Regions from separate parts of the Paenibacillus sp. 37 genome, predicted to be linked through region 1. Evidence: riboswitches for the same ligand, from Rfam matches in the RefSeq annotation. Region 1 holds a riboswitch; each other region holds the start of a gene.

The links. A riboswitch is a leader RNA that binds a small molecule or an ion and turns the genes downstream of it on or off. The one in region 1 is predicted to bind cyclic di-AMP.
Region 2: it holds a riboswitch for cyclic di-AMP, as region 1 does, so the genes downstream of both, F0220_RS00520 (C40 family peptidase) here and F0220_RS17570 (3D domain-containing protein) in region 1, are expected to answer to the same signal.
Region 3: it holds a riboswitch for cyclic di-AMP, as region 1 does, so the genes downstream of both, F0220_RS07170 (HAD family hydrolase) here and F0220_RS17570 (3D domain-containing protein) in region 1, are expected to answer to the same signal.
Region 4: it holds a riboswitch for cyclic di-AMP, as region 1 does, so the genes downstream of both, F0220_RS00150 (resuscitation-promoting factor) here and F0220_RS17570 (3D domain-containing protein) in region 1, are expected to answer to the same signal.

What each region holds. Positions count from the first base shown of each region.
Region 1 is NZ_CP043761.1:4,106,580-4,114,278, reverse strand. Features, by position in the region: gene F0220_RS17590 (alpha-glycosidase) at 1-724, opposite strand, end outside; gene F0220_RS17585 (M20 family metallopeptidase) at 992-2,167, opposite strand; gene F0220_RS17580 (ABC transporter substrate-binding protein/permease) at 2,378-3,814, shown strand; gene F0220_RS17575 (amino acid ABC transporter ATP-binding protein) at 3,801-4,523, shown strand; cyclic di-AMP (ydaO/yuaA leader) riboswitch at 4,745-4,940, shown strand; gene F0220_RS17570 (3D domain-containing protein) at 4,943-5,617, shown strand; gene F0220_RS17565 (polysaccharide deacetylase family protein) at 5,725-6,516, opposite strand; gene F0220_RS17560 (prenylated flavin chaperone LpdD) at 6,672-7,013, shown strand; gene F0220_RS17555 (PspA/IM30 family protein) at 7,125-7,699, shown strand, end outside.
Region 2 is NZ_CP043761.1:105,070-112,768, forward strand. Features, by position in the region: gene motA (flagellar motor stator protein MotA) at 1-773, opposite strand, end outside; gene F0220_RS00495 (hypothetical protein) at 1,007-1,300, shown strand; gene F0220_RS32765 (hypothetical protein) at 1,302-1,520, shown strand; gene F0220_RS00500 (4a-hydroxytetrahydrobiopterin dehydratase) at 1,551-1,847, shown strand; gene rbsK (ribokinase) at 1,892-2,875, shown strand; gene F0220_RS00510 (c-type cytochrome) at 2,950-3,306, opposite strand; gene F0220_RS00515 (GNAT family N-acetyltransferase) at 3,457-3,951, opposite strand; gene F0220_RS00520 (C40 family peptidase) at 4,307-4,777, opposite strand; cyclic di-AMP (ydaO/yuaA leader) riboswitch at 4,781-4,918, opposite strand; gene F0220_RS00525 (hypothetical protein) at 5,164-6,015, opposite strand; gene F0220_RS00530 (M1 family metallopeptidase) at 6,026-7,699, opposite strand, start outside.
Region 3 is NZ_CP043761.1:1,616,430-1,624,128, forward strand. Features, by position in the region: gene urtE (urea ABC transporter ATP-binding subunit UrtE) at 1-234, shown strand, start outside; gene F0220_RS07145 (nitrogen regulation protein NR(II)) at 265-900, opposite strand; gene F0220_RS07150 (hypothetical protein) at 928-1,131, opposite strand; gene F0220_RS07155 (urease accessory protein UreF) at 1,398-2,099, opposite strand; tRNA gene F0220_RS07160 (tRNA-Leu) at 2,545-2,627, shown strand; gene F0220_RS07165 (glutathione peroxidase) at 2,776-3,255, opposite strand; cyclic di-AMP (ydaO/yuaA leader) riboswitch at 3,627-3,802, shown strand; gene F0220_RS07170 (HAD family hydrolase) at 3,918-4,316, shown strand; gene F0220_RS07175 (HAD family hydrolase) at 4,444-5,127, shown strand; gene F0220_RS07180 (Nramp family divalent metal transporter) at 5,270-6,565, opposite strand; gene F0220_RS07185 (organic hydroperoxide resistance protein) at 6,962-7,381, shown strand; gene F0220_RS07190 (zinc ribbon domain-containing protein) at 7,592-7,699, shown strand, end outside.
Region 4 is NZ_CP043761.1:27,625-35,323, forward strand. Features, by position in the region: gene yabA (DNA replication initiation control protein YabA) at 1-6, shown strand, start outside; gene F0220_RS00125 (tRNA1(Val) (adenine(37)-N6)-methyltransferase) at 102-878, shown strand; gene rsmI (16S rRNA (cytidine(1402)-2'-O)-methyltransferase) at 879-1,763, shown strand; gene F0220_RS00135 (AbrB/MazE/SpoVT family DNA-binding domain-containing protein) at 2,044-2,298, opposite strand; gene F0220_RS00140 (HD domain-containing protein) at 2,616-3,893, shown strand; gene F0220_RS00145 (TatD family hydrolase) at 4,226-4,996, shown strand; cyclic di-AMP (ydaO/yuaA leader) riboswitch at 5,238-5,491, shown strand; gene F0220_RS00150 (resuscitation-promoting factor) at 5,765-6,949, shown strand; gene rnmV (ribonuclease M5) at 7,105-7,650, shown strand; gene rsmA (16S rRNA (adenine(1518)-N(6)/adenine(1519)-N(6))-dimethyltransferase RsmA) at 7,655-7,699, shown strand, end outside.

The sequences.
Region 1 (7,699 bases):
GGTTAAACACCGCATCAAGCATGACACGTATACCCAGGCGATGACATTCTTCTGTCAATTGTTTGAGCAGGGCATTATCGCCGAAATGAGGGTCGACTTTTTTATAATCAATCGTGTCGTATTTGTGGTAAGAATTGGCCTGGAATAACGGGGTAAAGTAAATGGCGTTCACGCCAAGTTCAGTTAAGTCATACAGATGATCCAGCACACCTTGCAGATCTCCACCAAAATAATTGTCCAACTCAGGTTTGCCACCCCAGTCATGAGTTTCTTTTGGATTCAGCTTTGGATCTCCATTAGCAAACCGTTCCGTCATGATCTGATAAAAGACAGCTTCTTTGGCCCACTCGGGCACCTTAAACACATCAATTTCATGTATATACGAGAATTCATAATATCCTCCAGTTGGATAGGGGGTTTCATAATGAATTCCATTATCCGCAAGAAAAACATCTTCTGAACCGGCAGTTATCCGAAATATATAGGTGAGACGTTTGAATTGTGGCTTGACGGCAGCCTCCCAATAATCAAACATGTTATCCGAAGCAGCCTTCTCCAATTGAATTTCCTTGTATGTTCCGTTCCAATCGTACTTATCTCCGGTCAGTGCAGTCACGTATTGCACATCATTACGTTTGGTTCGTACGCGCAGATGTATGGTAGACGAATTATAAGCATAAGCCCATTTGTCACGAGGAACATGATACATGGCTTCGAGCAGCATGACAGCACCTCCTGAATATAGGATAAGTTATAAAAACAGGTCTTTAGAACACGCACTTATAGTTATAATTAACCAAGTTAGCCAGCAAATGAATCACATTTACTGTAATAAAATGTATTGTTTTCATCGTTTTCAAAGGTTTCTTTCACAGCATTTCCAGCTTTGTGCTGAATATACTTACAGCTAATTTAGAAAAAAGGGTGCCCTGAACAGCTTGGAATTCAAGATTGTTCAGGGCACCCCTATATAACATGTTGAAAGTGAATTTTAGCGAATAGCTTGCTCAAACTCCGTGCGGATGGTTTGAAGCAGCTCTGGCTGACTCAGTACGTCATAGGCTGTTGTAGCAAGTGCCTTTGCTCCCAGAATCATGCCATCCAGCGCGCGCTCCTGAAGTGCAAGGTCACGGAAGGCTATGGAGTGCAGGGTATGAACCTCATCCACAACACGAATGTAGGGATGGATTGCAGGACATTTCAGGGAAACGTTACCGATGTCCATAGAGCCGTGATCATTACCACTCACAATCTCTTCTTGGGGGATACCAAGTTCCATCAGATTTTGACTAAACGCAGCTGAGAATGCTTCATTGGTAACCATCTCGTCATAGGACGTTTCATAGTTGGATGTCACCAGCTTGCATCCTGTCTGGAGAGCAGAACCTTCAGCGATCTGAATCACACGTTCTGTGAGGATATTCAGTTCTTTGCGAGTTGCTGCCCGTACATAAAATTGTGCTGAAGCATAGTCGGGAATGATATTAGCTGCCTGACCTCCGTTGTTGATCACTCCATGAATGCGAACGGTACTTTTCACTTGTTGCCTGAATGCATTGATTCCGTTGAACGTTTGAATGACGGCATCAAGAGCATTAATACCTTCGTGCGGACTTGCAGCAGCATGTGAAGATCGGCCATGGAATTCAAATTGCACTGCATCAATAGCCAGCGAGCTGCCTGACTTTTCGTAGGCATAATATGGATGCGCCATGAGAGCGACATCACAGTCATCGAACAAACCTGCTTCAGCCATCGGTACTTTGGCACCACGTGTCTCTTCAGCGGGGGTGCCAAACACTTTAATCGTTCCACCTACTTCATCCAGAATGGATTTCAGCCCAACAGCAGCTCCAAGACTCATCATGCAGATCAGATGGTGACCACAAGCATGACCAATCTCCGGCAAGGCGTCATATTCACACAATAATGCAATGGTAGGGCCGGGTTTGGCCGCTGAATAGGTTCCGATAAAGGCTGTCTCCAGTCCAAGGATTGGAGCCTCTACAGTGAAACCGTGGAAGACCAGTTCTTCTTTCAAACGGGCAGAAGCGAGATACTCTTCATTTCCCAGTTCGGGGTTGGCACCGATATATGATGAAATGGCTTTAAAACGGGAAGCATATTGATCAATAACCGTCAGAATTTGTGATTTGTTAGCTGTCATTAGTAAACTCCTTATGCAAAAATGAAAATAATTCATTGATTATATCATGTTTGCTTCAATTTTTCAGAAACAAGTCAAGATTTGTAATGCCAAAATGCATTGCATAATCATGCATTGTACTTTATAATGACTCAGTCATCAACATGAGAAGCATACAAAGTATTGTAAGGGGAGAGAACAAGGTTGAAATTAATAAGTCGTTACACCATAATGCTGCTGACCTTTGTCGTTCTGCTGACAACTGCCGTTCCTGTGGCACTTGCAAGTGGGACTACAGACAATTCAAGCAGTAAAAAGCTGGTGCTCGGTACAAGTGCCGATTTTGCACCCTATGAATTCCATAAAGTGATTAATGGCAAAGATGAAATCGTCGGTTTCGATATTGAGATCGCCAAAGAGATTGCCAAAGATCTTGGCGCAGAACTTGTGATTGAGGATATGGGCTTCGACGGTCTTCTGCCTTCATTGCAGAGCGGGCGTGTTGATCTGGTAATTTCAGGTATGACGCCGACGGATGAGCGGAAGAAAAGTATCGATTTTTCCGACACCTATTATAAATCAAAACAAGTGATTATGGTTCGCAATGTGGATAAAGACAAATATCCAACCATGGCAGAACTTGAAAATGCGAAAATTGGCGTTCAGAAAGGCTCCATTCAGGAAACGATCGGACAGAGTATTCCAGGAGCGAAGCTTACTGCGCTTGATAAAATCTCGGATATTGTGCTTCAACTGCAAACAAAACGCATTGACGCGGCAATCGTTGAAGATACCGTTGCTGCAGGTTATCTGGACGATATCATTGGACTTGCTGCTGCTGTTCCGGACGAAGAGCAAGCAGAAGCGGCAATCGGGATTCGCAAAGGTAATACCGAGCTGCTAGCTGCAGTAAATGGAACACTGGAGCGATTGAAAAGTGAAGATAAAATCAATCAGATGGTGACGGACGCCAGCCTCTTAATGGCGGATAAAGCGAACAAATCACAAAATATTTTCCAAGTATTCTGGGAATATAAAAGTTTCTATGCTACAGGTGTAGGATACACACTTCTGTTGTCTGCACTTGGGGTTATCTTCGGGGTAATTATTGGATTGATCATCTGTTTGTTCCGTTTGCATGACGCTGCAATCTTGCGCTGGATCGGTACAGCTTACGTTGAAGTGATCCGTGGCACACCGATGCTGGTACAATTGATGATTATTTACTATGGTTTTTCCCTGAGCTTTGGCATTAACTTCACTGCACTTCAGGCAGGTATCATTACACTTTCAATCAACAGTGGTGCCTATCTGGCGGAGATTTTCCGTGCGGGTATCCAAGGTGTGGATCGTGGTCAGTTGGAGGCAGCGCGTTCATTAGGTATGGGAAGAGGCGCCGCGATGCGTTATATCATATTGCCACAAGCCTTCAAAGCTGTATTACCAGCGATTGGTAATGAATTCATAACTATCATTAAAGAATCCTCCATTATCTCCGTTATCGGTATGGTGGATATTATGTATCAGGCAAGTGTTGTCAAAAACATTACGTACCAAGGATTGAGTCCATTTTTGATTGCAGCAGCCATCTACTTTGTAATGACGTTCATTTTGTCCAAGCTGCTGGGACGACTGGAAAGGAAGTTGAGTGCAAGTGATAGACGTTAGACAATTACACAAATCTTATGGTAATAACGATGTGCTTAAGGGCATAAACGTGACGATTGGCAAAGGTGAGGTTGTCGTGGTCATCGGTCCTTCCGGTTCAGGTAAAAGTACATTCTTGCGTTGTTTGAACCTACTGGAACAGCCTACCTCAGGAGAGATTGATTTTGAAGGCGTGTCAATCACGGACCCCAAGCATAACATTAACGCAACTCGTGAGAAAATGGGCATGGTGTTCCAGCACTTCAACCTGTTCCCACACAAAACGGTAGAGCAAAACATTACGATTGCTCCGATTAAAGTGAAGAAACAATCCACTCTGGAAGCGGAGAAAATTGCTGCTGATTTGCTTAATACCGTGGGCTTGTATGATAAAAAAGATACATTCCCGAATCAGCTGTCCGGTGGACAGAAGCAGCGGATCGCCATTGCTAGAGCATTGGCCATGCAGCCTCATGTCATGCTGTTTGACGAGCCTACGTCGGCATTGGACCCCGAGATGGTCGGTGAGGTACTGGATGTCATGAAACGTCTTGCAGAAGGCGGGATGACGATGGTCATCGTAACCCATGAGATGGGTTTTGCACGTGAAGTGGGAGACCGGATCCTGTTCATGGATGGCGGGGTTATTGTGGAAGAGGGAACACCTGATGAGGTGTTTGGAGCACCGAAAAATTCACGCACACGTGATTTTCTTGCGAAAGTACTCTAAATGAAGTGATTAAATAGCGTTACTGACCTCGAGTCGGTGACGCTATTTTTTGTTTGAAAATAATCAAATATAGGATTCGGAAAAGTAACTATTCTGTTACCAAATATATAGGGGACATCTCGCCCAACAGTTTTAGAGTATTCAGTATTCTTACACGTGCTTACACATGTTAAAACCATTTGGTAAGAATTACTACAAGTTCAGGTTACAAAATTGTGATATATTGAACTCTGCCGAAACTTCCGGACAGGGAGTGCGGGGGATGTAACGATGCAGATTGTGCAGGGGAAGATCTACAGCACACTGCTTGGGGTGAATTAGGGGTACATATCGTTTCAAATGTAATGATGAACCTATAGGGTGGGCTCCTCATCCGAATCCGACAACTAACTTCGCAGGCACAATGAGGGAGGAAGACCATGATTAACAAGAAACGTATAGCCAAAACAGCAGTAGCATTAATGACAACAGCAATGCTCATTCAAGCCGTTCCGGCTCACGCCGATTCAGTTCATGTGGCCAAAGAGGGGGATACCTTCTACACCTTATCGAAACAATACGGAGTAGCAATTAACACGTTAGTTAAAGCAAACAACGACATTTCGCCTTACAACATTTATGGTGGTTTGAAAATTACGATTCCCGGTAAGTCAAACAATGTAGCAGCCGCTGCGGCAGCGGAGAGCAAGACCCAAGCGAAGACTGTTACTACAGCGAGCTTGGACGTTAACGCAGATAACAAAGTTGTTCAAGCCTGGGGTAAAACATTCGATTACAGCAAAGCTGTGAACGTAAAAGCAACGGCATACTCTGCAGATCCGTCTGAAAATGGAGGCTGGGGTGCAGTCGATTATTTCGGAAATGATCTTGAACTGGGCACGATTGCAGTTGATCCTAGTGTAATTCCACTCGGAACCAAAGTACTGGTAACTGGTCATAGCCATCCAGGATTGCCAAAACAGGCTTTTGTAGCCACAGCGCGAGATGTGGGCGGTGCAATCAAAGGTCACCGGATTGATATCTTTATCCCGGGTAGCAAACAGTCTGTAAGCTCATTTGGTTTTCAGGATATCGAGCTGTACATTCTGAAGTAGAGAGAAAATAACATTTAAAATGAATTCAAACAGGGTGTCTGCCAGTCGCTAATTCGCGATTGAACAGCACCCTTTTAATATTCTCATTATTTGGTATCACGGTCATCCTAATCTTTGGCCTTTGGCAATCCCAACATTTCGTCCAAGGTGACCAGTTCATATCCCCGATTACGCAATTCTTCAATGATTTCAGGCAAAGCCTCAACCGTGCCGTTCAGGTTTGATCCTACACCGCCTCCAGCATGTTGCAGAACGATGGAGCCGGGTTTCACGGCAGACAGGATGTTATCTTTCACCTGTTCTTTTGAAAGGCCTTTCCAGTCCAGGGAGTCTACGTTCCAGTTCACAATGCTATAGTGTTGTTTGGCAGCCCATCTCAGCTGTTCTTCATTAATGTCTCCATAAGGCGGCCGAATCATCTTGGGCGTATATCCCGCCAAACGTCGAATAATATCCTCGGTATGTAAAATTTGTTTGCGAAAGGCATTCATCGACAGTTTACTGAATTCAGGATGATTGTAGCTGTGATTACCAACCATATGCCCTTCCTTAACGATGCGTTTCACAAGATCCGGATGTTTCTCAGCACGACTACCCACGATGAAGAATGTAGCTCTGACATTGTATTTCTTCAATACATCCAGTACTTGTGGAGTAAACCGTGGATCAGGTACATCATCGAAAGTCAGTGCAACCTTCTTGGTTGAAGGACCATTGGTTTTGAACGTATCGGCATATTTTTGACGTAACTGTCCCAATGTCAGTTGTTCTTCTTCCGCAGAATCCGAACCTGATACTGATTCACTTGGCGGGCTTGAAACTTCCCGCGCTGAAACTGGAGCATGATATCCTCCGAGAAAAATAACGATAACCATCAGCATAATGAGGCGTACGCGCATAATATCGGCCTCCTTTTCCAAAATGACGTTCTCCTTGGTATACCCGGGGGTTCCATAAAATATGCGCAGTGTGAGAAGTTTCATTGCCGATTTAGCTCATGACAGCCATAATTCCTCCATATATAACATATATAGAAAAGGATAGGTGGATGGGTATGAGTACATATGATTTGAAATCCATACGTTTACAGGTGATTGAAGCAGGAGAAGATAAGGTTTTTCTCGTTACCGGAGGAAAGGCGCATATTGGCGCCGTAGCTACGTTCTACGTGGATCATGAGCGCGTCAGCGGGACGACGGTACATATTCCTGGGCATAAGGAACAAGAACTGTGTGAGCGGCTTGCCCGAAAGGCTGCTCTGCAGCTGAAAGTAACTGTTACGGTGATCATGGGTATTCATTTTGATTCCATCACGCGGATGCAGATCGACGAAATCGTGCAGACTGCAGAGAGGTTGATGGAGGATCATCTGAACAAAGATAAACGGTCTTCCTGACATAAGAGCCATCGAATGTTTTGATTTTATTTGCTAAAATTGAAACGAGTTGTAGATTGTTACGTATGTATGTTTATATACGATGTAATATCGACTAGGAGGAATAACATAATGTCCATTTTCAAACGTTTGCGTGATTTAACCATGTCTAACATCAACGCCATTATTGACAAGGCGGAAGATCCAATCAAGATGACGGACCAATATATCCGTGACATGCAAGAGGATTTGGAAGATGCAGAGAAGGCAGTAGCTCAACAGATCGCCATTGAGAAGAAATTCAAGCAGTTATTCGAAGAGCAGGAAGCTCTTGTGAAGAAACGTGAAGAGCAGGCGCATACGGCGGCACGTGCTCAGAATCTGGATTTGGCTCGACGTGCCCTGGAAGAGAAAAAGGCTGCTGAGGAGAAGATGGTTGAGTACAAAACCAGCTATGACCAAAACAAGGCTTCGGCAGATAACCTGCGTGGCAAGCTCGACGAGATGCGTAAGCAACTGACTCAAATGAAGAACAAACGCGAAACACTGGTAGCACGTTACAATGCAGCAAAAGCCCAAACTGAAATCAACAAAGCGTTGAATGGGTTTGGTTCTGATACTGCAAGTGCTGGTATGAAGCGTATGGAAGAGAAAATGATGCAGATGGAAGCACAGGCGGAAGCAAGTAACGAAATGTCTTCCAAAGG
Region 2 (7,699 bases), 3.1 Mb from region 1:
TTCTCTTCCAGTTGTTTACGTTCGGAAGGTGTCAGGAATACGGATAACTTTTGGTTGATGGCGATGGTGGAGACACCGGATTGTATGGATAACAGTCCTTCAACCATCATCAGCTTGATCTCCATTTCTTGCTTGGACATCCGTTTCAGCTTGTTAGACATCGGGTGCCATAACACGTAACCACTAAATATACCAAGGAGTGTTGCGATAAATGCTGCTGCAATCGCATGGGAGAGTTTCTCCATGTCACTGAGATCGGCAAGTGCTGCGATGAGACCTACAACGGCCCCGAGAACCCCTAGGGTTGGTGCGTACATCCCCGCCTGAGCGAAGATCAAGGCACTGCCACGGTGGCGCTCCTCTGTAGCATGAATATCTTCCATGAGCACATCACTTACAAATTCCTGATCGTTGCCGTCTATAATCATACGCATACCGCCACGAAGGAACTGATCGTCAATCTCTTCTACTTTTGATTCCAATGCAAGCAAACCTTCACGACGGGTAGTGGAAGCCCAATCCATAAATGTGCCGATCAGGGATACGCGATCAATAAGTACTTGATTTTTGAAAACAATCCCGAAAAGCTTAGGGATTTTCTTAACTTCAGACATCGGAAATGCGATAAAAATGGTTCCTGCCGTACCAACAAAGATAATAATGTAGGCTGCGGGATTGTTAACCAGGTTGATTAAGGGCGCACCCTTCAAGAACATACCAAATACAAGGGAGACCAGCCCCAAAATTAGTCCAATAATCGTTGAAATGTTCATCATACACCTCATCCATGAGATAAAATTGAATCCTTTCAAGCGGCTGTGTTCGGGCTTCCGGACGAATTTTTGGCCGCAATCCGTTCAATGTTAGGCATTCCTTACGGTTGCTAAAACAGTTAAAACGGTCATATATGTATTTATCGACCAGAAGGCCTTTTTTTTTAAGGGCTATTTTCAGGTATAATAAGATCAAATCCGCTCCTTAGGGGCCGAATAGGAGTGAAAAGCCAATGGGCGTAAAGCATGGACGGGATTATGAAGGAATTTTGACAGATCTGACAACGGCAATCGGACGCATACCTGATCGGTATGTTTTCTTTGAAATGGACGCGGAAGAGTGGGATAGACTGGCTGCATCTGACCAACTTGAAGTGGATGAGGCGTTGGCGGAGGATTTGTTCTATGCGCTGGGCGAGGAGTCCGTTATTCCGGTTGGAAGTGGCGTGGTCATCCATGATAAGGAACAGCACCGCATTCATATTTTGATCGGGGAAGAAGAGTTGACATTTGTACCTTTAATTTAGTGTGTTCACATGCATTTTCAGGGGTGTAAATGGAATTGAAATTCCCTTCAAAGCCTTATGGTTATTGGTTCTAAGCCACGTAGTTGATTGGATTTTGAAGCTTGTCCGTGGTAAGATGTTAGTCGTGAAATGGGCCAACCGCATGGCGGTGAGCCTGGCCTTTGAGGCTGCTGTTGATAGCGCCGAAGGTGTCGGTGGTTATACGGACTCAAGTCTGTAATGTACCATCCTATGGGGAGGAAGATAACGCATGGTTTTTTCGCAAGAGGAAGTCGAAGCTCATCTGGGAAGGCTGGAAGGCTGGGAACTGGAAGAGGGACGGTGGATTGTACGTAAATTCGTGTTCTCCAACTACATGAAAGGGATTGCATTTGTGGATGAGGTCGCTGCGATCTCGGAAGCATTCAATCATCATCCTTTTATTACGATTGATTATACAACGGTTACGCTGCGTCTCACATCATGGGATGCGGGTGGTATCACATCTGTAGATATCAAGGAAGCAGGGCAATATAACGAAGCTTATGACAAAATGAGGTCGCAATAACGAGGTCGGTTATTATCACGCGGCCAGAAGTGAGTGAACTATATATGTCAGACTATAATCAGAAACAACCTCTTATTGCTGTCGTAGGCAGTCTCAATATGGATCTTGTGGTGAAGACAGACACGATTCCGGAAGAGGGAGAGACAGTGAGCGGTGAGGAGCTGCATTATCTCGCTGGTGGCAAAGGGGCGAACCAGGCTGTTGCCGCTGCGCGTCTGGGTGGACAGACTACGATGATTGGTGCGGTGGGATCGGACGGTTTTGGCGAACGTCTGCTACACAGTCTGACGGAAAGTGGTGCAGATGCCTCGCAGGTTCGCATCTTGGAAGACACGGTTACAGGGACGGCTTCCATTTGGCTCTCTCGGGGAGACAACCGGATTATCGTTATTCCTGGTGCAAATGGGCAAGTGGTGCCTGAGATGCTGGAAGAGGCGGATACGGTAAAAAGCCTGACTGCAGCCGCAGCGGTGCTGCTGCAGCTGGAGATCCCGCTGCCAGCGGTTACCCGCGCCGCCCAACTGGCGGCTGAAGGCAGCGCACTGGTGGTGCTCAACCCGGCTCCCGCGGTGCCGGGTCTGCCCCAGGAGCTCCTGCGGTGCGTCGACGTTGTCACGCCGAACCGCAGTGAGCTTGCCGTGCTTACCGGCCGGGATCATCTCCGGCCGGAAGACCTGGATGCGGCGGTCGCAGAGCTCGCCGCATCCCTCGGGGCCGCTGTCGTCACAACGCTCGGCCCCGAGGGGGCTGTGTACGCGGCAGCGCCTGGTGGCCGCGTACAAGCAGGGCGTGCCGGCGCATGCCGTGCGCCCGGCTACGCCGTAAGCGCCGTCGATACGACCGGCGCTGGCGATTGCTTCAACGGCGCGTTGGCAGTAGCCCTCGCGCGCGGTGAGACGTTGGACGCGGCCGTAGGCTTTGCCATGGGTGCGGCCGCGTTATCCGTGACGAAGCTCGGCGCCCAGTCCGGGATGCCGTTCGCACGTGAAGTGGAGGCCTTTCTGGACGAGCATGCGGCAGAGGCTTAATAATTGATATAACAAAGAGGCTCTTACTCTCCGAAAAGGGGATTAAGGGCCTCTTTGTTATGCGTGTGCAGAGATTATTTCTTCTCTGAAAGCCACATGGCGATATTTGCAATCTCTTCATCTTGCAGCTTGCCCTTGAAGGAAGGCATGCCACCTTTACCTTTGACAATCGTAGAATAGATCTTCTCCAGATCATCCTGGCTGCCGATGTTTGCCAGAGCAGGTCCTACGCCACCTTGAAGCTGATCCCCGTGACAGGAGATACAATTGGCTTTGACCAGTGCTTCAGCCTGTCCGGCATCCAATGTGACTTCCGGCATGGTTGGCTTGGCTTCTTCAGCCACTTCTTCTTTCCCTGGAAGCGTAAACATTAAAACAATAGCTAAAGCGCATGCTGCAAAAAATACTCCGCTCATGATCCATTTGTGCATCCCTTATGTCCCCTCCAGAATGAAAGATCATCTAACCTAAAACTATCCATATCATTATAACGGAACCTGTACTGACATCATAGCATTTTGTGGGAAAATTTTGAACTAATCACATAACAAGGCGCAAATTTAGTTGTTTTGCAAGAGATTCTAATCACGAGGCCCTTCATAAACCATACAGTGAAAGGGCTTTAAGCCGCTTGGGGTCTGTCGTTCGTATGTATCCTGGGTGACAAATCCACTCTTCAGATAGACTTGAATGGCACGAGCATTCCAAGTGAGCACTTCCAGATCGATCTCATTCTTCGGATTTCGGCGAATGGCTTCCTGTACAATGGCCGTGACAAAAGCTGTCCCTTGACCCTGACCACACAGCTCTGGATGCATGCCGAGGCCAATCCGGGTTACCCCTTGAAGTGGGAAGTATTGAGCAAATCCACATATACGATCGTTCTGATCCAGGACGATTGCATATTGCTCCTGTCGCAGCTGTGCATCTCCGAATTCCACTTCCAGAGCTTTCATCTGCTCCCAGGGGAGCCAGCTGTAGATATTGTAAGGCGGATCATACTGCCAACTGCAGATGAGCTCCGCATGTTCTTCTCGCATGGGTACAACGTGAAACGTCACAGGGGCTTCCTTCATACACTTGCATGCTCCTTTCCTTGAAACAGAACTCTTTGTCCACTCTACAAAAGTGATGTTCTTTTAGCAAGTCTTCCTTCCCCAGAAAAAAAATGAAACAAAAGTTCCGGTAATTTCGTTTATATTATAACGGGATGGGTAAAAACATCATAAGGGCACGGACGAACGAACGCAAAATGAACCTGTTGATGTCGTAGGATATACCCAGAGTATACCTTGCAACATGAATAAGGATTGAAGCACAAAAAAACCGCCGGATACATTCCTGCGGAGAATGTACCGGGCGGTTCTGTTATGCTTCTTGCTTCGTTCCAGTATGGTTAATGGTTACAGCATTATGTTGCTCAGCTTGTCCCTAGTCAAGGGCCAGTGATTCATATGCGTCCGTGCTCATAATCCGTTTCGCGCCAACATAACGATTGGCCCAATAGTTTTCACTCAATGCACTGATCGTAACGCCTTTGGAAGAAGAGGAGTGTGCAAACTTTCCATCCCCTACAAAGATTCCTACATGGGATACGCCTTTACCTGTTGTATTAAAGAACACCAGATCGCCAGCTCTCATTTCCATGCGGGATACGGAATCGCCCATGTCGAATTGGGAACTGGATTGGCGTGCCAAATCAATACCCAACTTGTCGAATACATACCGTGTAAATCCGGAGCAGTCAAAGCCGTTTAGCGTTGTTCCTCCACTTTTGTATGTAGTTCCCATTGCTGAATCAATTACTGTGTCCATCTTTGAATCTGCGAATGCGCTACCTGCACCAAGCGATAAAGCGAATGTGATGCTAAGTACAGCTGCGGTTAATTTCTTCTTGAACAAGAGATATTCCCCTTCCAATGCCTGCGAGGTTAGCTTAAGGATTCGGTTGAAGGTCCCCTATGATCCCTCTGTAGCAAGATCAATTCACCCATAACTGGTTCCCCCGCTTCCCAGGTGCCAGGAATTTGGCTGTGCTAGTTATGCACCTGCGAAATCAAGAAATGACGATTTAATTTTAAGTAGTTACAAATATGAATGTAAAGATTACAAAGTTGTTACTAAAAACTCACTGCGATTATTGTAACAGAGGAGTACGGATTTGGCAACGTTTAGCAACAAATTTAGCAAAAAAAACCTCGACCTTTGACGGGGAAAGGTTGAGGTTTGCCTATTTATAAGTACATATTAGGCCGTGAGTTTAACTTGTGATGGTAACAATTTTTAATCTATCTGCTCTCACCTTTGGATATTTTGGACTGCCATAATCGGAAATGGCTGCATATTTTCCACAGACTCAATAGACATCTGGCAAGTGGATACGTCTGTTGTAGTATAAGTCCGGTAAGTCCCGTTAATAACCATGAGGCTGAAGTGAATGCCCCAAAGACGAGCAGGTGTACTCCGCCCAGCAGGAGTGCAATGCCGATTACAGCGATGAGATGACGCAGTGCAATCCAGAGTGCTTTGAGGGTACCGTGAGCCCCGCCTTCTCCTTCTGGTGCCGAAACACCGAACTGCATGTAGAGTATGGCATGGTGGATGATCCAACCATATACAATCCAGGCAGCAACATAAGGTATACCAGGCAAAAGTAATTGAAGGGAATGAAAACCTTCCATGAGAATAGAGTAGAGCTTCGGTATGAGCCAGTAGGCGGGCAGAAGGATCAATAATGTACGTACGGTGTGTAGCAGCAGCATCGGTTTCCACAGATTTTTGATTCCGGGGACAAAGGGGATGCGCTCTTCTGTAGAATTAAAGTGCTGAAGTGAGTAGAGCAGTCCTGCCTGAATGAGGGGGCTGATCAACATGCGAACCAGCAGCATGCCCCCGAGAATCCATAGATAACGATGAACCTCCGGATGGGTAGACAGGTTAAGTTGACTTTCCATTTTGAACAAAAGTGTACTCAGCTCTCCCGCATCAGCATCTGGATAGCGCAGGAGCAGTGGGATGACCGCCGATTGTACCATTCGATAGAAGAAATATCCCCAAATGAGTTGATAGAGAAATAAGAGTGCGGCAATGAACATATGCTGACGGACGAGAAACCAGCCTTCACGTATTTTCGCTTTCACCGTTTCCACCTCACCATGACAGACCTCCGAATATGGCTTCTATTAGTTTGGTTACACTCATGCTCCAGCGGGACTTCGCCCGCTCATCCAGTCCGGATTTCAGGAAATTGTTCATATGGCGGTTCTCCAGCACGATCGAGTACAGGGGATCGGTCATGGCCCAGGATACGGGGGATGTGTGAGTTAATTTATAGGTGATGCGATCTTCTTTGCCATTCCATTGCTTAGTGAGGATATGCCCGTCTTCAAAAGCAATGCGAACAGGAACGGCGCTGTAATCACTCCCTTTTTTTGCGATCGTCACGGATGACTCGTACAATGTTTGACCGTCTTTCTGTACGGGCGTAACACGAATCTTCTCTACAGCAAAGTCAGCCATCCCGTTACCATAGACATATTGATCAAAATAATCAGACCAGGAAGTGCGGGTCACTTGTTCCACAACGTTCTGAAAATCAGCCGAAGTGGGATGTTTGAAGCGGTACTTCTTCACATAGGTAGAGAGAATGCGTTCCATCTTTTTGGCACCGACTTGGTGTTCGATACCAAGCAATACAAGCTTGCCACGTGTATAGACATTGGCTGCATACTCATTCTGTGAATCGAACTTCCAGGATTCTTGTGTTAAGGATGAAGGAGAAGTAATCAGTCCCGATTGTACCGGCAGATTTGGAATCAATCCGTATTCCTGCTCCATCAGTTTGTCTTCTGCATAAGAGGTGAACCCCTCATCCAGCCAGGCTTCCTCGAATTCGTTGCTGGCAACCATGCCGTAGAAGTACTGGTGTCCGATCTCGTGGACTACGGTACGTTCCAGGTCATAACCTGGCGTAGTATCATCGGCTCCAAAGGCCGTAACTAGTGTAGGGTATTCCATACCTCCAGCACCGTTCCCCGCTTTGGGTGGAACTACGATGGATAAGGTAGCATAAGGATATGGGCCAAACCATTTGCTATAATTGGCTAGAGCGGCCTTCGCGGCGTAGAAATAACGTTCTTTCAGATCCTGATGAGCTGGGTCCAGATATAACTTGATTCGTACACCAGGCACATTGGGTGCAGAGAAGGGTTCCTCGGCGTACACAAAATCGGGTGAGGCTGCCCAGGCGAAATCATGCACATCATCGGCATAGAATTGATAGACCTTTTCTCCATTTTTCACCACGGCTTGCTGCGTCGGAAATCCGGTAGCAGCCACTTTGTATGTTTCAGGCACCCGAATACGTACACTATATATACCGAAGTCGGCGTAAAACTCTGAGTTGCCATGGTACTGGTGCAGATTCCAGCCTTCCGTTGTTTGTCCACGCCTGCCTACTGGTTCATAGGCACTTAATTTGGGAAACCATTGACCTGCCATGACAAAATGATCAGCGGTTCCCATTCGTGCAAAAATCTTCGGCAGATTCACTTCAAATCTGGTGTGGAGCGTAATGCTTTCCCCGCCTTTGACGGGTTTGGGCAAGCGTACTTTAATGAGGGTGGTGTCCTTGATATTTCCGTCATCTGGTTGCACATACTGCATCCGATGCAGCAGAGAGAGCCCGTCCTCCGTTTTCATTTCGGTAATGTTCATGGAGCCATAACCATTGGTAGGCATGACATCACCCCGAAGCTTTCCACCGGATTCCTTCATAAAGGTGGTGTCAGCAGAAGAGAAGGCGTTGGGATACATATGAAAGTA
Region 3 (7,699 bases), 2.5 Mb from region 1:
CTACTTGATGAGCCGACAGAAGGCATCCAGCCTTCTATCGTGGAGGACATTCGGCAGGTTATTTTGCAGCTCAAGGCAAAGGGGAACCTCTCGGTTCTGCTGGTAGAGCAGAGTATCGATTTTGTACGAAGTGCCGCAGATTACATCTATATCATGGACAAAGGAACGATAACCCTGCACGGGACACCGCAAGAACTGGATATGTCGCAGTTTGAACATCATCTCTCCGTATAGTTGTAGTTAGTCGGCGAGTGGAGAAAGGTTTCAGGAACGCTTGTCCAGGATATTCGAGTATTTGGGATATAACCGCCGGATGCATTCCGGACAGATGTCATGGGTGAATTCGGCGTGGGTATGCTTCTCCAGATAACTCTCAACGGAGTTCCAGTGTTCCTCTTCGTCCTTGATTTGTTTGCAGACGGCGCAAATAGGCAGCAGTCCGCGCAATGTGCGCACTTCAGACAATGCCTTCTTCAATTGGTGTTCTGTCTTTCTCTGTTCGGTAATATCCATGTGTGCAATCAAAGCGAGATTGGTATCCAGAATTGAATTTGCATAAGATAGAGGGGTGAGTTCTACACGAAACCACCTCTTTTCGTTGTATACAGTATACACGCAGATGTCATATGTATGATTTCGATTAAAGGGTATTCCGCGTTCTTTCAAATTCTGTGCGACAAGTGCCATGTTAGCGTTCTTGCCTCGTTTTGCCCAGGCTTCCGTCAGATGCAGGTAATGTCTATAACTACTGTGTATATCCGGGTTAGGTGAGCATTGACCAAGTCCCTGTTGCCAGGCACGGTTACAACTTTGGATAATCCAATTGTGATCAACGATGATGAGTTGGTGACGTATGGACTGGAACGACAGCCTCTCCAGATCGGATGTAACATGTCTCATGGATGAGACCCTCCTTTGGCAGAAATCTTATCTCAGTTCATCTGGAATATCCAAAATATCAGCGACCAGGTGCCTGAATCGGGTTGCTTTGCGTGTGCCGTGAATAAGATTGGATAAACGATAGGGTGGGATGCCATGCTGTTCACAAAAGGTCTTCTGGTCCACTTGAAGTTCGGTTAGCCGTCGTTTGATGGCCCATCCGAACGGAGTAACTGGTTTTTTCTTGTTCAAAAGGGTTCACCCCTGGTTAGAATGTAGTATTCAGCCGCCCTTTCATCATGTAGAATATATAGAAATGCGAGCTGTATGTTTCATTATATACGTAAATTCGTCATCTAACAATTAAAAAAGACGGAAAAAAGTGTATTTTGTGATGATAAATGGCGTAAATACGTAAATAAAACAAATAAAATGACAAAAAACACGTCGGCAAGGAGGTTGCCGCGTGTTTTTTAGTTTGTCTGAATGAAGGGGAGCAGGTATGAGGAGGAAGAGGATTAGGCCCTGTAGGCATGAAGTCCAGCTCCAAGCATATGGAAACTGGGGAAAAACGATTTCATGGACATCGAGGTTGGCTGTGCCAGTCCATCCGCAGCCGAGGCGCTGACGGTCTTCCATTCATTCTCCAGATCTGTGGCCAGGCTGACCATCAGATCCTTGGTTGTATCGTTGTTCAGGGGAATGACTTTGGAGGCTTCGGTTATGCAGGCATTCATGGCTGAATGCAGGTAACCAAGGACCGCCTCCTCGACCGGGATGTCGAGGTGGTGGTTAATCCAGGCGTGAACAGTGGAGAGGCAGCCAACCGAATCGTATTTGGCAAAGATCTGTTCGAGCTGGCTGAATTCAATCCAGGGGTGCAGAGCACGTGCAAGTCTGATCAATCGTTTACCCATGGCGGCAGCTTGTTCTCTGAGATCTCCAGGGGTTCGCTGAACATGGACGAGCTTGTCGATTAGAGCTATCCGCCATGTATCTTTGTGATCTGCTGCGGTATAGATGCCTTTGATGGCCATACCTTCAAGACGAACGATGCTGGGATGCAACTGACAACGCATGAATGATTCGAGATCTTCAGCATTACGAATGGTACCCTCCCTGATATGGATATCCATGCCGAAGGAATGGGTGAACCCTCCAACCTGAATAGAGGAATCAAGCAGGTTGACATAATCGAGCAGCTTATTCCCACGGTTCACAATCATTCGCCTCCTGTGTTCGTTAAATGTCACTTATAGTGACATTTATAATCCTTTTTGTTTGCTTTATGTTTATAAATCCGAATTATATGATAGTTATCTTCCCATAAATGTCCGCTTTTTGTCAATGGTATCCGTAAAATTTAATGGATTAAATCTGTAATTTAATATTTGTGTTATTTTATATAACTTAATGTGTTATTTATGTGGTGGAGTGCAGGGAGAACTATTATAGAAGGAAGGACTATATATAAATGAATCAACAAGATCGGCTCTTACCGAAAAAGAGGAGATCAAATCTAATAATATGCAGTTCATGGGTAAAGATGACGAGATTATGCGATTTTTGATGAAAATGCCTAGCTGAAAAAGTAGTATTAAAAAATACTTTACTTTTAGTTCTGAGCCCGGTATAATCAATTCTGTTGCCGATTATTTACGACATGCGGTCGTGGTGGAATGGCAGACACGCTATCTTGAGGGGGTAGTGGGCGTATGCCCGTGGAGGTTCGAGTCCTCTCGACCGCATCATATGAACGATGAAGAAGAAGCTTTCCGTTATTGGAGAGCTTCTTTTTTTGTCTTTTTCGAACAGTATGACATCTGGGTTGAGAAAAAAAGCCATCCATTACCGGGGCAATGGTGCTCTACCTTACGGCTACGGGTGGCCTGTGTATTATTTTTGAAGTAAGTTCTTGATATCTTCTTCAATCTTGTCCGGTGTTGTTTTGGGAGCATAACGTTTCAGTACCTGTCCGTTCTGATCCACAAGGAATTTGGTGAAGTTCCATTTGATTGCTTTGGAACCGAGCAGGCCAGGAGCTTCTGTGCTAAGGTGTTGGAAAAGAGGGTGAGCGCTTGAGCCGTTTACATCAATTTTCTCAAACATTGGGAAGCTTACGCCATAATTCATCTGACAGAACTCGGCAATATCGTCGGAAGATCCTTTTTCCTGTGCAAACTGGTTGCTTGGGAAACCAAGAACTTCAAATGGAGCATCTTGAAACTTGTCTTGCAGTTCTTGCAGACCTTTGAATTGAGGAGTAAGGCCGCATGAGCTTGCCGTATTCACAATCAGGAGCACTTTGTCACGGTAGTCGGACATTTCAACTTCTTGACCGCGAAGGGTATTCACTTTGTAATCGTAGACTGTCATCTAAATCGCCTCCATTTATTTACTCTTATATCTTCTATTATATTGGCTACAATTAAATATTGCAAAACTAATGTGGTGTTAAAAGCATCAAAACAGGCAAGTTGTGCAGAATACGTGAATGAATTGCGAAGTGATTTTCGTCAGAGTGAGAATTAGATAGCCTTGAAGAGGTGGATAGAGTATAACCTTATTGTAAGCGTTATTATAAACGAGTATTGGCAAAAATCTGCCGATTTGGTGATCTGTAAGGACTTTACACCGTCATGGCGGGGGTGTATGATTCATAACGTAATTTCAATTTAAACTAAATTGTACTTGAAAAACGAAACAAACGATAATATCGCTCGATCTTACCTTAAGATATACGAACGATGTTTTAATCGCTGAGTTTCCATTCATTGATGAATGGGAAACGGGGGAACCAACGGAATGCGCTGTCCAGGACAGTGGGCATTCATGGGGTGAATTTTCCGGTGACAGCCGGAAATAGGGCGACTCTCGCGCCCGAATCCGTCAGCTAACCTCGTAAGCGTTAAAGGGAGAGGCAACAAGCCGTACGCTGGTTCATGGTGTTTTCGCCATGGGTTATTTAAGAAGCGTTCGGGAGGCCTTGGTCCCCCACGCTTCTTTTTTGTTGTCTTTTCACGCCAAGGGAGGAACGAATGATGGATACTGAGATGATTTTAGTGACTGCTCCAAATGAAGCAGGACGCAAATTTATTAAATTGCTGATGTACAAAAAAATGCCGTTTGCCGTTCTAACCAACAGTGCAGGGGAAGAGCGCAGACTCCGTAGAATCGGAGTAGAACATGTCATTCGCATGAATACAGCTGCAGCTCAAAAATGGTTTTTGCCGCATGGCAGCGTAGGTAACGTGTTTATTTTCGAGAACAGCCTGAATCTGACCTGTCGTTATTTACAGATCTGTCGTTCATGGACTTCGAAATCCCTGTGCGTGATTACGGAGCAGAGTCATCCTAAGGGCATCTATCGGGGCATGGGCGCAGACCGGATTGTATATTCGCTCAATGGGGAAGTTGGCTTTCTCCTCAATGGTTAATGCCATAGCTTGTGATTGCTCAGGTGTAAGGTGCCTGTTATAATTGAATGTATCGATAAACGGAAGTTTGAGGAGACTCATGCAGGATGGTGAGTCTTCTTTTTTATGCTTACAAGGAGGAATTGGCGTGCCGGATGTAGGTGGATTGAAATGGTTGTTTTTTGATGTTGGAGATACGCTGGTGGATGAATGGGAGCCGGTTGATGATATTATCGGACAGTTCGTCCGTGAAGCTTGTACTTTGGGGTATCCGGTGACAATTGAGGCGGTACGCGAACTGTTCGCGAACTGTTACCAGAAATATGAGCAATGGCCTATGAGAGTGGCGATTCGCACATTCGTTGAAGACGAGGGACACCAAAAACAGATTCAGGACAAGCTGAAATTTCAAAAAGATCTTGAACGTCCTTTTCCTTCAGCGGATTCCGTTCTTCAGCAGTTGTCACGGTATTATCGCATTGGCATTATTGCCAATCAGAGTCCTGGAACGGAAGAGAGACTGGAGAGCTACGGCTTGCGGAAGTATGTTGATGTTCTGGCGTGTTCGGCTGAAGAAGGAGTGTCCAAGCCAGACCCTGAGTTATACGCTGTGGCCTTGAAGCAGGCTGGTTGTGAACCGGAGGAAGCCGTCATGATCGGTGATCGGATCGATAACGACATTATACCTGCTCGGAAGCTGGGCATGCGTACGATTCGAATTATGCAGGGTTACGGAAGATTCCAGCCAGAACTATCGGATGACAAACGTGCGGATTGGACTGTGGATTCATTGGATCAACTCCTGCCGTTACTGATGCCAAATCAGGATTAGATTCAGATGGTTATTTATTGGAGTATGAGTTTTATTATAAAAGGAAACATGTTGCTGTATTGCAACAATAAAGGCTGATCAACTTGGGTATAGAATACCGGAGTTGATCAGCCTTTTTAGGATTTAGTCGATAAGAACGAGATTAGAGTAACCGAATCGTCTGAATGATCAGATATACATTTAGCATAACGATAACAGCTGTAATGACCCATGAGATGATTTTGAGCCACAATTTGTTGGCAAATGCACCCATGCTTTTTTTATCACTCGTGAACATCACCAGAGGGATTACAGCAAAAGGTAATTGAAGAGACAGCACGACCTGGCTCAAAATGAGCAGTTCTTCTGTGCCATGTTCTCCTGCAATGGCTGTCACAATTACCGCCGGGATGATGGCGATCAGACGTGTGACCAGTCTGCGCAGCCAAGCCGGAATTCGAATGTTCAGGAAACCTTCCATAACGATCTGCCCAGCGAGTGTACCTGTAAGGGTAGAGTTCTGACCTGATGCTAGCAGCGCCACACCGAACAGAATACTTGCAACCGTAGTACCCAATAGAGGTGTCAGCAGATGATAGGCATCTGCGATCTCGGCAACCTGCGTCATACCAGCACTGTGGAATACAGCAGCAGATACAATAAGGATGGCCGCATTGATGAACAGGGCCAGTGTCAACGCGATTGTAGAATCCATGGTCGAGTACCGAATAGCTTCTTTTTTGCCCTGTGGGGTCTGTTCGATCTGACGGGTCTGCACAATGGAAGAATGCAGATACAGATTATGCGGCATCACAGTTGCTCCAATAATACCAATAGCGATATAGAGCATGGCCGGGTTTTGCAAAATCTCAACATTTGGTACAAAACCATGGAGAACACCGCCCATATCGGGTTTCGCCAGGAAGAGGTCAATCCCGAAGCAGAGGGCAATGGTCGCCATTAGCACAATGACGAGTGTTTCCAAAGCGCGGAAACCTTTGTTTTGCAGTACAAGAATCAGGAGTACATCAACTGCGGTGATAATAACGCCATATAACATGGGGATGTTAAATAACAGCTTTAATGCGATAGCAGAACCTATGACCTCAGCCAGATCGGTAGCTGCAATGGCGAGTTCACACAGAATCCATAACATCACGACAACAGGCATGCTGAAACGTTCACGACAGGCTTGAGCCAGATCCCGTCCAGTGACGATACCGAGTTTGCCAGCCAGCGACTGAAGGACAACGGCCATCAGGTTCGATAACAGGATAACGGATAACAAGGTGTACCCGAACTGCGAGCCGCCTGCGATATCTGTTGCCCAGTTCCCGGGGTCCATGTAACCTACGGCAACGAGGTATCCTGGGCCTACAAAGGCGAGGAATTTCTTCCACCATGACGCATTCTGCGGAACTTTCATGGAACTATGTGCTTCTCCAAGGGAAGGGGCCATGCCCGCAGTAGACAATGATTCTCTTGAAGGAGCGTTGAACGGATTTTTTTTACTCATACGATAATCACCTGACTTTGAATTATTGATTTGGAAATATTGTTGCGGAAAAATCGCTCATGATATATCTAAATTTTTATGTTTATTGTTACATTGTACTCCTTCAAATATTTTTGTCTAGTGCAACTTTTATGTATTAACACAAAATTTTCGGTTCTAATTTGAAGACCCCCTTCGTATATTACCCAACCTTAGGAAAATACAGCATGGCGTTGAAATGCATGAAAATAATAAAGTTGTAAAAGCTGATAAAGATACAAAATTGCGTTTCAAAATGAGCCAGAAGTTTAAATTGAAAGGAAGGCAGTAAAAACTATATGGATAAGGGAGAGATTCTTAATGGAAGCTTTATATACAGCAGTAGCGACAGTTAAAGGTGGACGTACAGGTTCTGTGACTTCTTCGGATGGCGTGCTTAAGCATGATCTGAAAATGCCAAAAGAGCTTGGTGGCTCCGGTGGTGAAGGTACTAACCCTGAGCAGCTTTTTGCCGCAGGATATGGAGCATGTTATGAAAGTGCCCTTGCCAATGTAGCACGCAAAGCAGGTGTGAAATTGGAGGATGTGGTCGTTACAAGTAACGTATCCATTGGTAAAGACCCTGCGGATGACGGTTTCCAGCTGTCTGTTCGTCTGGACGTTAGCATGCCTGGTGTAGATCACAGTCAAGCAGAGGAACTGGCCCGCAAGGCGCATGATTTCTGTCCATATTCCAAAGCAACACGTGGCAACATTGATGTTGTTTTAAACGTAGTCTAAGATTTGACTCCCGGCAAGTAAAGGGAACATATAGAGCAGGGTATCCCAGATACCTGATGTTCGACTACAAAGCCCTGCTGGCAATCGGCAGGGTTTTGTGTTGATTATAATATATGGACATGATGCAGGAGATTAGATGCCAGATCGCGTACTATTTTACATAATTGCACTCCCACTTCATGTTACACATTCCATAAAGGGGGAACGAAGATGAGTATTGAAGAGATGATCGAGCGGCGATTTGTGTGTACAAAATGCAGGGGCACGGATTGTAACATTAAGGAAGTTTCCATGTCAGGAGCAGGCCTGAGCAAGATG
Region 4 (7,699 bases), 3.0 Mb from region 1:
AAATGAAGTGACCGTAGGGATCCCCTACGGTTTTTTTTCAAGGTTATAAACCTAAACTAAACGAACATGAGATATAGAGTACCGGAGGATGAGCGTAACATATGAAAGCAAATGAAGTTGTGTTACATGAGTCAGAGCGGATTGATGATCTGCTCTCTCATGATCTGAGAATCATTCAAAGTGATGAAGTGTTTAGTTTTTCGATGGATGCCGTATTATTAGCCCGGTTTGCTTCGGTACCTAAACGGGGTCGTGTACTTGATTTGTGTACGGGTAACGGGGTGGTTCCCATTTTGCTTACAACGCGTACGCAGGCTAGTCTGGAAGGGATCGAGATTCAGCCACGTTTGGCTGATATGGCGCGTCGCAGTGTGCAATTAAATGCATTGGATGAGTCGATTATGATTCGTGAAGGTGATTTGCGAGAACTGGTGAAAGAAACAGGACATGCTGTATACGATGCAATAACGGTTAATCCTCCATACATGCCTCTGAATGGCAGTGATCTTAAAATGAACACACATCAGGCAATGGCACGTCATGAGATCGGATGTACTCTGGAAGAAGTGATACAAGCTTGCAGTCGACTTGTACGTAATGGCGGCAAAGTATCGATGGTTCATCGTCCGCAGCGCCTTGCAGAGATTATCTCACTCATGCGCGAATATAAGCTGGAACCAAAACGGATTCGGATGGTACATCCCCGTGCTCATTTGGAAGCCAACATGGTGTTAATTGAAGGAATGAAAGATGGTAAACCCGAAGTAAGGATGCTTCCTCCACTCATTGTCTACAATGAAGAGGGGAAATACTGCGAAGAGATTATGGATATTTACTATGGTCAGCAACCTGAGCGTACTACGAAAGGAGGGCTTTAGATGACTTTGCATATTCAAAAAAGCTATGCGGAGCAGCCTGAAGGATCAGGCAAGCTCTATCTGGTTGGAACACCCATTGGTAATCTGGAGGATATGACCTTCCGTGCCATCAAGACATTGCAGAGTTGTGACATCATTGCAGCAGAAGATACACGCCAGACCCGAAAGCTGCTTACCCATTTTGAAATTACACCTTCGATGCTGTTTAGTTATCATGAGCATAATAAGGGGGCGAGTGGACCTGAACTGATACGCTATATAATAGAAGGAAAAAATTTGGCACTCGTCAGCGATGCTGGTTTGCCAGCCATTTCGGACCCTGGTTCTGACCTTGTACAGCTTGCACTGGAAGCCGGAATAACGGTCATTCCCATCCCGGGGCCCAACGCTGCGTTGTCTGCTCTGATCGTGTCCGGATTACCGACGGAGCGTTTTACATTCGGCGGTTTTTTGCCGCGGGAGAAAAAGGACATGCGAAAAGTGCTGGAGGCGTTTGACGAATCCAACGGGACTTTGTTATTTTATGAATCGCCTCACCGTATCCGGAAAACATTAGTCCACCTTGAAGAAATTCTGGGTGATCGCTCGATTGTCCTGGCACGTGAACTAACCAAGCGTCATGAGGAATTCGCAAGGGGCACCGTGAGGGAATGCATAGACTGGCTTGAAGAACATCCGCCTCTTGGCGAGTACTGCTTGCTGGTAGAAGGCATTAAGGAAGAGGAGCGTAAGGCTGAGCGCGAAGCATGGTGGCAGCTCATGTCACTCGCGGATCATGTCAGCCATTATGAGGGTGAAGGACATAACCGCAAAGATGCAATGAAAAAAACGGCTACCGATCGCGGTCTGGCGAAGCGGGATGTATATAATGCATTAATCGAGTAGTAATCTAACCAAATAACTACTGTTGTGGGGAACATAACCTGAAAAGAAGCTTATATCCAACCCTAGTGGAATATTAAAAAGAGCAGCGTGGCTAAAAAAAATTCCGAACAATTTCATCGTTCTCTCCCAGTTCGCGTGTGACGGAATCATTTTGGGTAATGGAACCCATAACAAGGCAAAAAAATACCTTCCGCGGTGGGGTTCACACCGGGAAGGTCATTAAGGAATATTAAAAGGTTAGAAATAACAATTTAGATAAGTCCAGTATACCTGGTTTTTCTTATTTTGTCACAGGTGCAGGGATTTCGGAAATACATTCGTTACAAACAATTTTACCTTTGAAGTAAGTAACGTTCTCTGCATTACCACAGAAGATACAAGCAGGCTCGTATTTTTTCAACATGATGCGCTCGCCGTCAACGTAGATTTCCAGAGCATCTTTTTCACCAATACCGAGCGTACGGCGCAATTCAATTGGAATAACTACCCGTCCCAGTTCGTCCACTTTTCTTACAATACCTGTTGATTTCATCATTATAATCAGTGCTCCTCTCAGCTAACTATCTTTGTCATTATTCGACATTATTTTATGTTTTATGATACTCATCATACCAACGATTCCCAAATCAGTCAACCTTAAAATTAGCTTAAAATTAAGGGTGTTTTTCACAAGGTTACTGGTGGTAAGGGATTGGCAGCAGTTTTTCGCATTTAAACCTCAATGTCAGCTTTGTCGATTTGGAAAACGACAAAACCACTTCATTCGACAAAGTTCGTCATATGGTGTCGAATATTAGGTGAATCGCAGAGCTCAAAGCGTTAATATAAAAGGAATTAAAGGAGTGAGTCGACATGGAACAACGTTTAACGGAAGAGAAAGTATTCAAAGATCCGGTACATAATTATATCCACGTGCAAGATCCGGTTATATGGCAGTTAATTAACACCCCGGAATTTCAGCGTCTACGCCGGATTCGTCAGCTGGGTACTTCTTACCTTACCTTTCACGGAGCAGAGCATAGTCGGTTCTCACATTCACTAGGTGTTTATGAGATCACACGCAAGATCATCTCTCAATTTGAAAGAAGTCATTATTCGGATTGGCCGAAGGAAGAAAAGATTGTAGCTCTGTGTGCAGCTCTACTTCATGATCTCGGGCATGGGCCATTCTCTCACTCCATCGAGGAAGCTTTTGACATGAATCACGAAGATTGGACTTGTCGCATTATTACAGGTGATACCGAAGTAGGGGCGATCTTAAGACGGTATGCTCCTGATTTTCCTGAGAAAGTAGCGTCTGTCATCCAAAAAACGTATGAAAAGCCGATTGTGGTGAACTTGGTGACCAGTCCGCTTGATGCAGACCGAATGGACTATTTGCTCAGGGATGCCTATTTTACAGGTGTAAATTACGGCACGATTGACCTTGATCGTATCCTTCGGATGCTGCGTCCTTATCATGGGCGGATTGTAGTCAAGGAGTCAGGCATGCATGCTGTGGAGGATTACCTCATGTCTCGGTACCAGATGTATTGGCAGATTTACTTCCATCCGGTAACTCGTAGTTCTGAAATTATATTGCGGCAAATATTCAAGCGAGCAAAAACACTCATACAGCATGGTTTTCAATTTCGCTTCATGATTGATCCACTCCCTCAATTATTTGGAGGAGAATTATCCGTGGATGAATATTTGCAGTTGGATGAAGCCTTAATTCAGACGGCATTTACACAGTGGCGAAAGGAGGACGATACTGTTCTAAGTGAGTTATGCGAACGTTTTATGGATCGCAAGTTATATAAGTATGTAGAGCTTGAACAGGTCGACTTGACAATGATGGAAGAGATTCGGGAAGCTTTTGTACAGGCTGGTCTCGATCCCGAATATGATCTTGAAATTGATTTTCCCTCGGATAATCCGTATGATGTGTTTCGTCCGGATGAATCCACAGATAAGCAGATTCTTCTTCTGGATCGACAGGACAATTTACGTGAGTTGTCAGAAGTATCTGACATTGTCCGTTCCATCAGTGGGCTTCACCGAGGGAAACATCATTTGTATTACCCGCAAAATAAGGTGGATGCGATTATTCACGAATTACCGTCACATATACGCCCCTATTTCTTGTAATCGTGTGGGTATAATCCGATGAAGAATTTCGATATCAAAACACTTTCTAAAAGAGCTATTTTTCATGATACAGTAATCTGCTTTAATGGGGCGTATATGTAGATCGACATAATTTTGTAAATGCAAGCAGGAAGAATGAGCACAATTAGCAATATATAGATCAGAATATCCGTATATCTTCTATATATTGTAGTTGTGAAGAAACAAATGTAATGATGTAATACACAGATACCCAAAATGTTTTATGTATGAGTCATTGAATTATTGAATTTTACAAATTTGATTTTGAAAAAGAAGATAGTCGTTATTTCGACATGAAGGGAGATACAGACATGATGCTGTTCGACACACATACACATCTGGATGCACCACAATTCGACGAGGACCGCGAGGACATGATTCAGCGTGCTGTGGATGCAGGAGTTGGTCGCATGATCAACATTGGTTTTAACCGGGAGACAATTCCAACCACAATGAAACTCGCTGAAACATATGACTTTATATATGCAGCTGTAGGGTGGCATCCCGTAGATGCGATCATAATGCAGGACGGCGATTTGGAGTGGATTGCATCTTTATGCAAACATGAAAAAGTGGTTGCGATCGGTGAGATTGGATTGGATTATCATTGGGATACATCACCAAAAGAAATACAGCATCGCGTATTACGACAACAAATTGCTTTGGCGCGTGAAGTAAACATGCCGATTGTCATCCATAATCGGGATGCACATGAGGATATCATAAGAATTTTGCGTGAAGAGAAAGCGGGTGAAGTTGGTGGTGTGATGCACTCGTTCTCGGGCAGCTGGGAAACAGCCAAAAGTTGTCTCGATATGGGCTTCCATCTCTCCTTCGGAGGACCGATCACATTCAAAAATGCAAAGCAGCCCAAAGAGGTGCTGGAGAAGGTTCCTATGGACCGGTTTTTCATTGAAACAGATGCTCCATATTTGACACCTCACCCTTATCGTGGAAAGCGAAATGAGACAGCGCATGTACGTCTGGTTGCAGAGGCAGCTGCGGAAATTAAAGGCATTTCGGTGGAGGAAATTACTGCAATAACAACCAAAAATGCCATGGAACGATTTGGAATTCGTTAAAAAAACGAGCAAATGAGGCGAAAAAGGCAGGTAAGCGGAGGTAATTTGCTCTTTGATCCAAATAAATCAAGAATATTACAATATTTTAACCAAATATTCAGAAAAACGTACTTGATCAACGCTTTACAACATGCATCAAAACAGGATATCATCTTTTCAGTGAATTGTTGTGCGGAAAATTGGACAGATGTTCGGGGGATGAACAAAGGGACACTTTCCGATGAAACAACATTACTTTCATGAATCAGTCTCGCTGAGTCTCCGTTAACGGAGAGCGGGGGAACCAATAGGGCTTAAACATCGGTGTATTTGGCCGATGCGCAACGTTCGCTGACCCAAAAGCAGCGAAGGGAACTGCGAAGCCGTATTTGATTTCTTCTTTGGGTCTCGGGGTGAATTCAAGGGCGTCCGCCATGAGCGGGTGACCCAAGATAGGGCGGCTCTCTTTCGCCCGAACCCGACAGCTAACCTCGCAAGCGGAAAAAGAGAGGCAACCTCGTGCATGAATTTCCGATATTCAAAATCATTCGGAAGCCACGAAAGAGTTCCTCTTACACTCTTTCTTTGGCTTTTTTGTTTTTGAATAAAAGAAATATTGTCATCATACGGTAGGTATTCAGGAGGATGACATCATGTTGCGAAGATTGATTCATGGTGCAGAACCGGATTATGTTGGTCCAATCTGTGTTCTGTAGAAAATTTGGTATAGTCACGTCAAAGACATCATGCATTACTTTAGACGGCGAGGCTATGAAGGAGGACGGAGAAGTGGGCACATTCCAACCAGAAGAGACCCATGAGTCACGATCATCCAGTAAGTCTTTCGCGTTGCGGTGGAAGCATGAGAACATGCGTCAAATGGCATTGATCGCGATTTTCTCAATTGCGCTTACAATCATGATCTTGTTAGTCGTTTACGGTCAGGCCGGGAAACAAATTTCACTGGTTATTGATGGCAAAGCTCAGGTGGTAGAGACTCGTACAGGAATGCTTCAGGAAATGCTGGAGGAGCAGTCGATCACAGTCAGCCCTCACGATAAGGTATCCATGTCCATGAACGGGGCAATTACAGATGGAGACCGAATTGTTATTGAGCGGGCCGTTCCAGTTAACATTACGGCAGACGGAGACACCAAGACTCTGTATACAACGGATTCATCGGTAGAAGATGCAATTCAAAAATCAGGTATTCAAGTTGAAAGTAATGATAAAGTGTATCCGGCGCTTGGAACTGCGATCAAAGCGGAGATGAAGATCCGTGTAGTGCGCGTAACAAAGCGTACAGTCGAAGTAGAGCAACCGATCGCTTACAAAGTCATTAAAACGGCTGACCCTAGCTTGTACAAAGGGGATAACCGTGTCGTTGTGAACGGCAAAGAAGGCAAACTTGTGCAGCATATCGAAAAGGTATTTCAGGATGGAGAATTGGTCTCCAAAAAAATGGTCCGCAAATCTGTCGCGAATAATCGTGTAGATAAAGTGATCGCTGTCGGCACCAAAGCAAAACCGGTCGTGAAAGAACCTGAGATTCAGACCGTATCGGCTCAAACTTCAACAACCAAAAAGGCTACAACAACGAACTCGAAGAAAACATCTGCCTCGGGCAGCAAAGTGATTACCGTATCCGGGACTTCTTTTAAATACTCCAAAGTACTTAAAAATGTATCTATGACTGCCTACTCTTCTGAAGAGCCTGGCATTGGAACTAAAACAGCTTCCGGTACTCGTGTAACGGAAGGGCGCACCATCGCGGTTGATCCCAAAGTCATTCCAATTGGCTGGTGGGTATATATCGAAGGTCTGGGATTCCGTCGTGCGGAAGACACAGGCGGCGCGATTAAAGGCAACAAAATTGATGTGTATTATGACAGTGTGAAGCATGCCCTGAATTTTGGACGTAAGAAAGGCAAGACGGTCTACGTGATCGGTCCGGTGAAGCCGGAAGCGAACTAAAATCGTTTTACTTTGAAATGGGAATGCTATAAAATAGTTGCATGAATGATTCATGCGGAATATGCGGCGGAGGAGTCTGAATTCAGTCTCCCCCGCCGTTTGGCAGAGAAGAGGATATTCCTCTTCTTTTTGCGTTAGAAAGGAAGAAATGGAACATGATAAAAGAAGTCATTGTGGTTGAAGGCCGTGATGATACGGTAGCCATTCGTCGGGCCGTGGAAGCCGATACAATAGAAACAGGCGGATCAGCCATCAACCAACGCATTCTGAAGCGGATTGCGCTTGCTCAGGAGAGACGGGGAGTCATTGTACTGACAGATCCGGATCATGCCGGCGAACGCATTCGTAAAATTATTGCGAATAAGGTGCCTGGATGCAAGCATGCTTTCATTCCGGAAGCCGATGCAACGCGCAAAGGGGACATTGGGGTGGAGAATGCCTCACCAGAGGCGATCCGTCATGCTCTGGCGCGCGTACATACATCATACGAAGGTGCTCCGAGCCTGATCGATTGGGAGGACCTGATCGCGGCAGGACTTATCGTGCATCCGCAGGCTGCTGCACGTCGCATGGAGATGGGCAATCTGCTGGGCATCGGTTATTGTAACGGTAAGCAGTTCCACAAACGTCTCAGTGTATTTCAGATTACACGGGAAGAGTTCTCTACAGCATTAGCGCAAATTGAACGTGAAGGATTGTGAGCATATGAAGGACATGGAAGATACGATAGAAATTGCAACGCCTAAGCGA